DNA from 4 places in the Thomasclavelia spiroformis DSM 1552 genome. Region 2 is predicted to be linked to each of the others. Evidence: predicted binding sites of a transcription regulator. Region 2 holds the regulator's gene; each other region holds the start of a gene.
What was found. Region 2 encodes HrcA, which represses chaperone genes, less so after heat shock. Its sites were predicted from a motif close to TTTTAGCACTNNNNNNNNNNNAGTGCTAAAA; they were not measured.

Region 1 (3,210 bases), 990 kb from region 2:
TGAAGCTCAAGCAATGGCAATAGAGTTATTTGGTGATATTGTTGAATTTGAAAAATAAAGGAGAATTTTATGAACTATCCAAGATCTTTTCAAAATTTAGTTAATTGTTTTAAACGCTTACCGGGTATTGGTGGAAAAAGTGCAGAACGTTTAGCTTATTATATTTTATCAATGGATAAAGAGTACGTTGATGATTTTTCTAAAACTTTAGCATCTATTCATGATAACATTCATTATTGTAAAAAATGCGGACATATTTGTGAGGATGAAATATGCGATATTTGTAAAGATAAGAGCCGTGATCAGAGTGTTATTTGTGTAGTAGAAGAATCTAAGGATGTTTTTGCAATGGAAAAGGTAAAAGAATATAATGGATTGTATCATGTTTTACATGGAACAATGTCAATTATTGATGGAAAAACGATGGATGATTTGAATATTGCATCATTATTTAATCGATTAGATGATTCAATTAAAGAAGTTATTATTGCCACTAATCCAACAAGAGATGGTGAAACAACTGCTTTATATTTAGCTAAATTACTTGCTAAAAGAAATATTAATACGAGTAGAATTGCTAATGGATTACCAATTGGAAGTAATATAGATTATGCAGATGAATTAACATTGTTAAAATCATTAGAAGGTAGAAAAAAAATATAAGCACTTCATATAATGTAATGAGGTGCTTTTTTATGCGTAAAATGTTAATGCTATTTTTTAAATCATTAATAATAATATATATTTTTAATATAATTACTGGAAATTATTTTACTTATAATATTTTAAATATTTTTATTTTAATGATGTTAGGATTACCTGGGATAATAGTTATATATTTAATAACACTAATATAAAATTCCGACATTTAAATGTCGGAATTAGGTTATTCAATTGGTATATAATTATGATTTTCAACTTCTTTAGTTGTTGTTTTTGGTAAATAAATTTTTAATTCACCATTATCATAATTAGCTTTAATATCTCCTTTTTTAATACTATCACCAACATAGAAACTTCGACTACATGAACCCGAATATCTTTCTTGACGAATTATATTACCTTTTGTATCTTTTTCATCATTATTAGTTGATTTATTACCGGAAATTGTTAAATATCCATCGTTTAACTCAACTGAGATGTCTTTTTTATTAAAACCAGGCATTTCAATATCAAGTACATACTGATTATCAACTTCTTTTATATCTGTCTTCATATAGCTATTGTAGCTTCTAAAAAATGAATCATCAAACATATCATCGAATAAATTATTAAAAGTAGTTAACCCAGGAAGTAATTTCATAATAATCGCCTCTTTCCAAATAAATTTCGAAATTACTTATAATCGTATGTAATCAATACTCTTTTCTGATTACATTTATAGTATAATACTAATTTTTAGCACTGTCAATAGGAGAGTGCTAAAAATGTATTAAAAGTATTAAATTGTATGAAACTGTTACATATGATATAATCTTGTATAGATTGTATATGATAATAATTTGAAAGGAAATAACAATGAGAGGTAAATTCATTACATTAGAAGGTCCTGATGGTAGTGGAAAAACTACTATATCAAAAATTGTATTTGATCAGTTAATGGCTGAAGGATATAAAGTATTATTAACAAGGGAACCAGGAGGCATAGATATTGCTGAGCAAATAAGAGCTATTATTCTTGATAAAAAAAATATTGCAATGGAAGCTCGTACAGAAGCATTATTATATGCTGCAGCAAGAAGACAACATTTAATAGAAAAAATTGAACCTGCATTAAATGATGGTTATTTAGTCATTTGTGATCGATTTATAGATAGTTCATTGGTATATCAGGGAGTTGCAAGAAATATTGGAATTGATGAAGTATATCAAATAAATTTATTTGCAATAGGTGATGTATTTCCAGATACTACTATATTTTTTGATATACCTTATGAAATTGGTTTAGAAAGAATTAATAAAAATCATAGAGATACTGATAGATTAGATTTGGAATCTAATGATTTTCATAAAAAAGTATATGAGGGCTATATGAGTATTTGTGAAAAATATGCTGATAGAATAACAAAAATTGATGCAAGTAAATCAATTGATGAAGTAGCAAGTCAAGTTATTGACATTATAAAGAAGATAATATGAAAGAATATTTAAAAGACCATCAGCCGTTATTTTATAATTTAATTTATAATGAATTTTCACAAAATAAGATACCTCATGCGTTTTTATTAGTTGGGAATAATACTGAAAAACCATTAATTTTTTTAGCTATGTCATTAATTTGTGATCAAACGCTTGCATGTATGCAATGTAATGATTGTAGAAAAGTTGCTCAAAATAAATATGGTGATATTATTAGATTAAATGGAAAAGATAGTTCAATTAAAAAGAGAGATATTGAGTTAATACAAAATACATTTAAAAAATCATCACTAGAAGGAAAAGCTAAAATATATATTATTGAAAATATTGAATATGCTACACTTGAAGCAATGAATACTTTGTTGAAAATGTTGGAAGAACCTACTGAAGGAATATATGCTTTATTTACTACAAAAAACAAAAACAGAATTTTACCTACTGTTTTATCAAGATGTCAAGTAATTGAAATAAAACCAGATAGTAAAGAAAATATTATTAAGTATTTAATAGATTTAGATATACCTAATGAAGCTGCTACAATTATTTCATATTTATCAAATGATTTAGATGAGGCAAAAAATCTATATGATGAACGTTTTGAATATATGCAGGTACAAGTTAAAAATTTTATTGAAGATTTGTATTTTAAAAGAAATAATCTAATTATTAATGTACAAACAAATTTATTAAAAAAATATAAAGAACGTAATGATATTAAATTATTTTTAAATATGTTATTATTAGCAATTAAAGATGTGTTTCACGTGAAACATAATCAAAAAATTATTTTTAAATCATCTTATGAACTATTTAAACAGGTAAATGTACCAGATCAAAAAATAATAAAACAAATAGAAATTATCTTAGAAGCAATAAATATTATTGAAAGTAATGTAAACGTTGCATTGTTGATGGATAGTATAATGTATAGACTATAGAAAGGAGTATTTATGGAAAATCTTAGATTAGCAAGTGTTAAATTTAAAAGTGCAGGAAAAGTATATTATTTTTCTACAGATTTAGAATTAGAAAAAGGTGAATATGTTGTAGTTGAAACTACTAGAGGGTTAG
Region 2 (3,210 bases):
TGATTTAATGTATGGTTTACCTGATCAAACACTTCAAGATATTAAAAATGATTTAAATATTATTGAATCATTAAATATACAACATGTTTCATATTATTCGTTGATTTTAGAAGATCATACTGTATTAAAAAACCAAAATTACCAATCACTTGATGAAGATAGCGAAGCGTTGATTAATCAAATAATTGATGAAAAATTAGAGAGTCTAGGATTTATGAAATATGAAATTAGTAATTATTCAAAAAAAGGTTTTGAGTCATTGCATAATTTAACATATTGGCAATATGATAATTATTATGGAATTGGTTTAGGAGCAAGTAGTAAAATTGATAATTGTATTATTGAACATAGTCGCAATTTAAATGCATATTTAAATTATCGTGATACTACTAGTAAAATAGAATGTTCTAAAGAAGAAATAATGTTTAATCATTTAATGATGTCGTTAAGATTAGTTAAGGGATTGGATTTAAAAGAATTTAAGGAACGTTATAATAAGGATATATATGATGTTTATCAAGTAGCGCTTGATAAACATTTAAAACTTAAAACATTAGTAATTGAAGATGGGTATTTGCGTTGTAATAAAGAATCAATTAAATTATTAAATATGATTTTATTGGATTTTATGTAAAATATCATTCTAAATTAGAGTGATATTTTTTCTTTTCTTTTTTTTATAATTTTTAGCACAAAGTTGTTGACAGTGCTAAAAATTGATGTATAATGTATTTAGCACAAAGGAAGAAAGAGTGCTAAGGATGGTGAGAAAAATGCTAACAGCGCGGCAATTACTGATTTTCAAATGTATCGTTGATGAGTTTATTGAAACGGCAGAACCAGTTGGTTCTAAAGCTTTGATGACAAAATATCAATTGCCATATTCTAGTGCAACCATCCGTAATGAGATGAGTTTTCTTGAGGATTATGGATATTTAGAAAAAACCCATATTTCTTCTGGAAGAGTTCCTTCAGTAGAAGGATATCGCTTCTATGTTGATAATCTTGAAAAGCGAGATTTAGATGATGGGTTGAAGAATCAAGTCGCACAAATATTTAGTGATCGTCATCGCACGTTAGATGAAATAATTCATAAAAGCTGTCAAATGTTGAGCGAATTAACACATTTAACATCAGTTGTGTTAGGACCGGATTCAAGTAAAGATACGTTACAAAGAATTAGTGTAGTTCCTTTAGATGATGATCGAGTTACAGCAATTATTATAACTAATCAAGGATACGTTGAAAATAAAGTCTTTGATTTAAGTCGACATCATAATATTGATGATTTAATTAGCTGTGTTAATGTGATGAATGATTTGTTGATTGGAACACCAATTGAACAAGTGGCATTTAGACTTGAACGTGATGTTAAACCTATTTTATCGGCAAAGATTAAAGAACATGAAGAGTTATTTAATGCTTTTCTAGAAGCGTTTGTGAAATTTGCATCAAGTAATGTTTATTTTTCTGGAAAAGAGAATATGTTATATCAACCAGAATATAATGATGTAAATAAATTGAGAAGAATTGTTAGTGCATTTGAAAACTCTCAAGTATGGAATGCCTTACAACCTCTATCTGATGAAGAAGGGGTAACGGTAAGAATTGGAACTGATTCACCAATTAATGAAATTGATGATGTTTCAGTAATATCTGCTTCGTTTAAAACCGGAGCGACAACCAAGGGATCTATTTCAGTAATAGGGCCAACGAGAATGCCTTATGAAAAAGTAGTTTCTTTAGTGGATTATATTTCAAAGAATATTGAACAGGCTTTCTTTGATGAATCAGATGATAAAAAAGATGAATAGAGGTGAATGTAATGGCTGATAAAGAAGTAGTAAATGAAGAATCTGAAAATGAAACTGTAGAAGAAACAGTTGAAAATAAAGAAGAAAAGGAAGCTACTATCGAGGAACAATTAGTAGCTTTAGAAGAAGAAGTAAATACATGGAAGACTGATTATTATAAAGTGTTTGCAGATATGGAGAATCTTAAGAAAAGATTACAAAACGAACATGCAAATGCAATGAAATTTATGATGCAATCTTTCATTGAAGAATTGTTGCCGGTAGTTGACAATTTTGAAAGATCGTTAGCTGTAGAAAATCCAAGTGATGAAATTAAAAATTTCTTAAAGGGATATGAAATGATTTATAATCAGTTAATGCAAGTTTTAAAATCTCAAGGGGTTGAGGTAATTAAAACAGAAGGTGAAGAGTTTGATCCAAACTTCCACCAAGCCGTAATGACAGTAAAAGATGATAACTTTAAACCAAATATGGTTGTTGAAGAGTTACAAAAAGGATATAAATTAAAAGATCGCGTTATTCGTGCATCTTTAGTAAAAGTAAGTGAATAAATAGGAGGAATTTATTATGAGTAAAATTATTGGTATTGACTTAGGTACAACAAATTCATGTGTTAGTGTTATGGAAAATGGTGAAGTTAAAGTAATCGCCAATCCAGAAGGAAATAGAACTACTCCTTCAGTAGTATCATTTAAAAATGGTGAAATTATTGTTGGTGAAGCTGCAAAACGTCAAGCAGTTACTAATCCAGATACTGTTATGTCAGTAAAACGTCATATGGGTACTAGCCATAAAGAACATGTTAATGGTAAAGATTATACACCTCAAGAAATTTCTGCGATGATTTTACAAAACTTAAAAGCAACTGCTGAAGCATATTTAGGTGAAACAGTTACTAAAGCGGTTATTACTGTTCCTGCTTATTTCAACGATGCACAACGTCAAGCAACTAAAGATGCTGGTAAGATTGCAGGATTAGAAGTTGAACGTATTATTAACGAACCAACTGCTGCTGCTTTAGCATTTGGACTTGATAAATTAGATCAAGAACAAAAAGTACTAGTATATGACTTAGGAGGAGGTACATTTGACGTATCTATCCTAGATTTAGCTGATGGTACATTTGAAGTATTAGCTACAGCTGGTGATAACCAACTTGGTGGAGATGACTTCGACCAAAAAATTATGAATTGGGTTATTGATGAATTCAAAAAAGAACAAGGTATTGATTTATCTGCTGATAAAATGGCAATGCAACGTATTAAAGAAGCTGCTGAAAAAGCTAAAAAAGATTTATCAGGAACTATGCAAACACAAATTTCATTACCATTCATTTCAGCTGGAGCTAGTGGACCATTACATTTGGAATTAACTTTAACAAGAGCTAAATTCGATG
Region 3 (3,210 bases), 1.1 Mb from region 2:
TCATCAATTCCACCGATTGCAACTACAGGAATATTAACAACATTACAAATTTCTTTTAATGTATTAATACTTACGCTTTTTGCATCATCTTTTGAAGTTGTTGTAAAGATTGATCCAACTCCTAAATAATTAGCACCTTGGCTTTGTGCAAGAAGTGCTTGTTCTACAGTTTGAACAGAAACACCGAGAATTTTTTCTTTTCCAATTAGTTTTCGTACTTCTTCTACACCCATATCATCTTGCCCAACATGAATACCATCAGCATTAGATTTTAAAGCTATTTCAACATTATCATTAATAATAAATGGTACGTTATATTTTTTACAAAGCTCTTTTATTTTAATAGCTTCTTTAAAAAAAGAATCTATGTCTAAATTTTTTTCACGAAGTTGAAGAAAAGTTACTCCACCTTCAAGAGATTCTTCGATGTGTTTGTAAAAAGTATCGTTGTAACTCCATCTTCGATCAGTAACAGCATATAGTAAAAGAGATTTATTATTTAATTTCATATTGAGCTTCCTTTTCTAAAATATCACTAGTTAAATTAAAAATTTCATCGAAAATTTTATTTTTATAAGTAAGATTTCCTTCATTTTTTTGTAATTTATCAAAAGCTCTTTGACCACAAATTCCCATAGCACAAATTGCAGATAGACATCCTCCAATCATATCGTCTTGATTAGCAGCAATATAAGCACTAGTCATTGCACTAAGCATACAGCCCGTACCGGAAATTTTACTCATCATAGGATGACCATTCGATACAACATAAGCAATCTCATTATTTGCAATGATATCTTTAGCCCCAGTAATAATTATTATGGAATTAGTTTTTTTAGCGAATTCTTTAGCAAAAGATACAATTTGATCAATATTATCAAGAGTTATTGCATCATCTTCATTAGCATCAACGCCTTTAGTTGCAGAATTATTTCCTGCCAATGCTTTGATTTCTGAAATGTTTCCACGAATAACAGAAAATTTAATTTCTTCAATTAATTTTTTGGCAGTATTGGTACGATATGTAGATGCACCTGCTCCAACGGGATCTAATAAAATAGGATGATTTAATTTATTAGAAATTTTTCCAGCTTCAAGCATTGAAGGGATAGTAAGGTGATTAAGTGTTCCAATATTAATATTTAGTGCTGAGCAAATTGATGTAATTTCTTTAACATCTTCAATTTCATCTGACATAATTGGTGCTCCACCACAGGCAATTAAAATATTTGCACAGTCATTAACAGTTACATAATTAGTAATATTATGTACTAACGGATTTAGTTTTCTTACATTTTCTAGTTTTTCCCCAAGCATATTTTACCTCCATATAATCTATTTTTGACAAAATTATATAAGGGTTAGCAATAAAATAAAAATGAGCATACCAAACAGATATACTCACTAAAATTATAGTGTATTTTATCCCTACGTTGGCATTATCCAAATCAGGTTATGGGTCGAAGGTAATACCTTCCTCTCAGCCTGTACAACAAGCTCCCCTTAATAATGTTGTCATATTAATTTTACTTTGAATGTAAAAAAATATCAAGTAAACAAAATATTAGTAGATAGATAAAAATAAAATATTTTTAGCACTCAGGTGTTGACAGTGCTAGAATTTTGTGTATAATATAATTAGCACTTGGATAGATAGAGTGCTAAAGGAGTGATGACAATGAACATTGAAAAGTGGACAACTAAGATGCAAGAGGCGATTCAAAAAGCTATTAAAATGGCTAGTGAAATGAATCATCAAGTAGTAGATGTAGAACATTTTTTATTAGCATTACTAGAAGATAATGCGGGTATTATGTATCGTGTGTTAGTAAAATGTAATGTTGATATTGCTAGATTACAAAATAGCTTAACTGCAAGATTGCAAAATAAGCCGATTGTAAATAATGTGGATATAAATAGCATACGTCTTTCTTATGATTTAAATCAGTTATTTGGTTTGGCTGATAAGCAAATGTCTAAGTTTAAAGATGAGTATTTAAGTGTAGAACATTTGATCATGGCTTTATTTGATTTGAATAGTTCATGGGTCAAAGATTTATTAAATGAATTTCATTTAAATCGAAAAGATGTAAAGAAAGTTATTGATGAAATGCGGGGTGGAAATATGGTAAATAATCAAAATCCTGAAAATCAATATGAAGTATTAGAAAAATATGGACGTGATTTAACTAAAGATGTAGCTGATGGTAAACTTGATCCAGTCATTGGGCGTGATGAAGAAATTCGTCGTGTGATTCAGATTTTATCACGTAAAACTAAGAATAATCCGATTTTAATTGGAGAACCAGGTGTTGGTAAAACTGCGATTGTAGAAGGATTAGCATGGCGTATTTTTAAAAACGATGTACCAGTTTCTTTGCAAAATAAAACTTTATATGAATTGGATTTAGGTGCATTAGTTGCAGGGGCTAAATATCGTGGAGAATTTGAAGAACGTCTAAAAGCTGTTTTAAATGAAATAAAAAAAGCAGAAGGAAATATTATCTTATTTATCGATGAAATTCATCAATTAGTTGGTGCTGGTAAAACTGATGGGGCAATGGATGCTGCAAACTTATTGAAACCGATGTTAGCACGTGGTGAACTTCACTGTATTGGTGCAACAACTTTAGATGAATATCGTATGTATATTGAAAAAGATGTAGCGTTAGAAAGAAGATTTCAAAAAGTTCAAGTTGATGAACCTGATCAAGATGATACAATTGCAATCTTACGTGGTTTAAAAGATTCATTTGAATCACATCATGGAGTTCAAATAACTGATAGTGCGATCATTGGTGCTGTAAATATGTCACAAAGATATATTACTGATCGTTTTTTACCCGATAAAGCAATTGATTTAATTGATGAAGCATGTGCTTCAATTCGTATGGAAATTGATTCTTTGCCAGAGGAACTTGATACGATTACACGTGAGAAAAATCGTTTGGAAATGGAACGTATTTCAATTGAAAAAGAGGATAAAAGTGAAGATAATGAAAAGCGTTTAAATGAAATAAAAAGTCGTATTGCTTCATTAGATGAACAAGTAAAAGGTTTAAGTGATAAATGGCAAGAAGAAAAGAAATCTTTGGATCATATTAAAGAATTAAAAGATCAAAAAGTTCGTTTAGAAGCGTTAAAAGAAAAATATCAAACAGAAGGTAATTTAGAAGAAGCATCTAAGATCAAATATCAAACATTACCTCA
Region 4 (3,210 bases), 450 kb from region 2:
GTAATGCACTCATAACAATATTAATACCTTTTTGAATATCAACATTATCATTTTTCAATACTGGTTTTAATTCTTTATAAGCTTCTACTAATGCTGCTCCTCCACCAATTACAATACCTTCTGATACCGCTGCTTTAGTGGCATTTAAAGCATCTTCAATTCTTAATTTCTTTTCTTTTAATTCACTTTCTGTAGTTGCTCCAACTTTAATTGTAGCAACTCCATTAGTTAATTTACCTAATCTTTCTTGATATTGTTTTTTATCATAATCACTAGTTGTATTAGCAATTCTTGTTTTGATTTCTTCAATACGAGCTTTTAGTTCTTCACTTGCTTCATTATTACTGATCATTGTTGTATTATCTTTAGTTACAATTACTTTTTTTATAGTACCTAATTCTTCAAGCTTCATATCTTCTAATTTCATGTTTAATTCTTTGTTATAGAATTTAGCATTAGTTAATGCTGCGATATCTTGAAGCATTTCTTTTTGATTATCACCAAAACCAGGTGCTTTTGTTGCCACAACATTAAATGTTCCTCTTAATTTATTTAATACTAGTGTTGAAACAACTTCATTTTCAAAGTCTTCAGCAATTAATAACAATGGTTTATTAGCTTGTAATACTTGTTCTAAAACCGGTAATACTTCTTGAATATTATTGATTTTATGATTAGTAACTAAAACATATGGATTTTCTAATTCAACTTGCATTTTTTCACGATCAGATACCATATATGGTGATACATAACCTTTGTCATATTGCATTCCTTCGCTAATTTCTAATTCATTATCAAATCCATTACTTTCATCTACATTAATAATTCCATCGCGACCAACTTTATCCATTGCTTGAGCGATTAAATCACCAATTTCTTTACTTCCCGCAGAAATTGTTGCAACACTAGCAACATCATTACTTGTTTCCACTTTACGTGAATTTTTCAAAATTGTTTTAGCAACTTCTTTACTTGCATATTCAATACCTTCACGCATTAAAACTGGATTACTTCCTTTATCAACTGCTTTAATTCCATTATTAATCATATCACGAGCAAGAATTGTAGCAGTAGTTGTTCCATCTCCAGCTACATCATTAGTATTATTTGCAACTTCATATACTAATTTTGCTCCCATATTTTCAAACTTATCTTCTAATTCAATTTCTTTTGCAATACTTACACCATCATTAGTAATTAATGGAGAACCATAACTTTTTTCCAATACAACATTTCTTCCTTTAGGTCCTAAAGTTACACATACAGCATCTCCAAGAATATTAACACCCTTTAACATTGCCTTACGGGCATCGCTTGAAAATCTAACTTCTTTACTCATAACTAACTACCTCCTATGCAAGATATCCTAAAATATCTTTTTCACTAATAACAATATATTCAACTACATCAATTTTAATATTCGTACCTGAATATTCTTTATAAACTACTTGATCGTTTTCCTTAATTTCAGCTTTACAATCTTTTCCAATTGCAACAACTGTTGCTACACTTGGCATACTTTTACTTTCAGTCGTTAAAATAATTCCACTTGATGTTTTATTTTCTACTTTTTCTTTTTTCAAAACAACATTATCATGTAATGGCTTAATCATTTTAATCACTCCTTTTTAGCACTTGCCATACCTAAGTGCTAAGTATATTATACTCCTTTCTAGCACTTTGTCAATAAGAGTGCTAAATTTATTTAAATATTTATAAATTATCCAAAAATACTACAAATTAAAAGGGGCTGTAACGAATAAGGATTTTTAATCTTTAGGCGTTACGCCTTTTTTTGCTTGATACAGTATATTTAGATAAAAAACAAAGTTATCCATATTTAGATAACTTTTTTGGTACTATAAAAACATCATGTGCTTTTTACATGTTTTTATTTAGCTTTTTAGGAAATTGATATTTCCTTCTTTTTCATCTTTTTATTGTGGTATTTGCGTATATTATAGGCAATCCCTATTAACAGCAGTTCTGTTTTTACATTTATGTTTCCTCTTCTTTTTAATCGGACATAATCCATATTCTGCTTTATTATTCCAAATGTCCCTTCTGACTGTATACTTCTTTGCTTTTTCATCTCTTTTCCTTCTTCGGTTCCAAGATTTTCATCTACTTTTTCCTGCATTTCATTTAAGGCATAATTTATCTGTATTTTTCTTTGCTCCTTTGCCTTTGTGCATTTTTCTTTTACTTTACAGTCATGACATTTACCACATTCGAATACTCTGCTGATTTGTAGATATTCACCTGCTGTGTTCCATCTTTCTTCTTTTTCAATATTAAATGAATGTCCCTGTGGGCAGACTTTAAATCCCTTTTCATCATATTCCCAGTTCATCTGATTATATATTTTCTTTTTAAATTCCTTTGTATTCTTTTTTGCATAATAATTATACTTTAATCCCAGTTCCATCCCGTTTATGACATTAAAAAGCAAATTATCATAGCTTCCATATCCGGCATCGCCTATTGGCCATTTTGGATAACAGCCGTATCTTTCTTTATATTTTTTCATAAACGGTATATATGTTTTTGTATCAGCAGGATTTGAAAATATATCCATATGCATAATATATTCATCACTTACACCTATTTGCAGGTTATATCCCGGTTTAAATATACCTGTATGATTATAATAGTCATACTTCATGTTCATCATGGTAGCATCATGATCAGTCTTTGAATAACTGTTCCTGTCGCCACATATGTTCAATGATTCTTCATATCTCATTAATTTTATATAGATTTCAAGAAATTCATCATAATATTTCTGTAATAAGGAACGTCTTTTGCCTTTTCCGTATACTATTTCTATATTTTGTCTTATCATCAGTTCCATTAACTGTTCTGCAATCAGTCCTGTATCATCAGCAGAATATCTTGATTTTATATCATATTTAAAGTTAAGATCATCATTTAATCTTATGATCAGATCTGTCACTTTAAGAAATGCTTTTTCCTGATAGCCTAGAATAGCTTTTTTCCAAACAAAACTGTTTTTCCTTGCATTGGCTTCTATCTTAGTTCCATCAATATAAAGTTTAGAAATATCAACATCATCTAATTCAATGATTCTTTTAACAACATCATAAAAAATATCTTCGATAGACATCGATAATTTTTCTGATATAAATCTTTGAAAAGCCATGAAAGAAGGAGTTTCATCATTAGCCAGCCACATATATCGGATATCAT

Region 1: the regulator HrcA is predicted to act here: its motif matches at 1,397-1,427, upstream of NQ543_RS00080 (Hsp20/alpha crystallin family protein).
Region 3: the regulator HrcA is predicted to act here: its motif matches at 1,591-1,621, upstream of clpB (ATP-dependent chaperone ClpB).
Region 4: the regulator HrcA is predicted to act here: its motif matches at 1,671-1,701, upstream of NQ543_RS09610 (GroES family chaperonin).

What each region holds. Positions count from the first base shown of each region.
Region 1 covers NZ_CP102275.1:15,671-18,880, forward strand. Annotated here, with positions in the region: gene dnaX (DNA polymerase III subunit gamma/tau) at 1-58, shown strand, start outside; gene recR (recombination mediator RecR) at 70-663, shown strand; gene NQ543_RS00080 (Hsp20/alpha crystallin family protein) at 887-1,303, opposite strand; gene tmk (dTMP kinase) at 1,519-2,139, shown strand; gene NQ543_RS00090 (hypothetical protein) at 2,136-3,077, shown strand; gene NQ543_RS00095 (PSP1 domain-containing protein) at 3,090-3,210, shown strand, end outside.
Region 2 covers NZ_CP102275.1:1,552,257-1,555,466, reverse strand. Annotated here, with positions in the region: gene hemW (radical SAM family heme chaperone HemW) at 1-634, shown strand, start outside; gene hrcA (heat-inducible transcriptional repressor HrcA) at 774-1,814, shown strand; gene grpE (nucleotide exchange factor GrpE) at 1,817-2,365, shown strand; gene dnaK (molecular chaperone DnaK) at 2,382-3,210, shown strand, end outside.
Region 3 covers NZ_CP102275.1:425,106-428,315, forward strand. Annotated here, with positions in the region: gene thiE (thiamine phosphate synthase) at 1-509, opposite strand, end outside; gene thiM (hydroxyethylthiazole kinase) at 496-1,317, opposite strand; TPP riboswitch at 1,409-1,514, opposite strand; gene clpB (ATP-dependent chaperone ClpB) at 1,679-3,210, shown strand, end outside.
Region 4 covers NZ_CP102275.1:2,005,964-2,009,173, forward strand. Annotated here, with positions in the region: gene groL (chaperonin GroEL) at 1-1,339, opposite strand, end outside; gene NQ543_RS09610 (GroES family chaperonin) at 1,353-1,613, opposite strand; gene NQ543_RS09615 (IS1182 family transposase) at 1,904-3,210, opposite strand, start outside.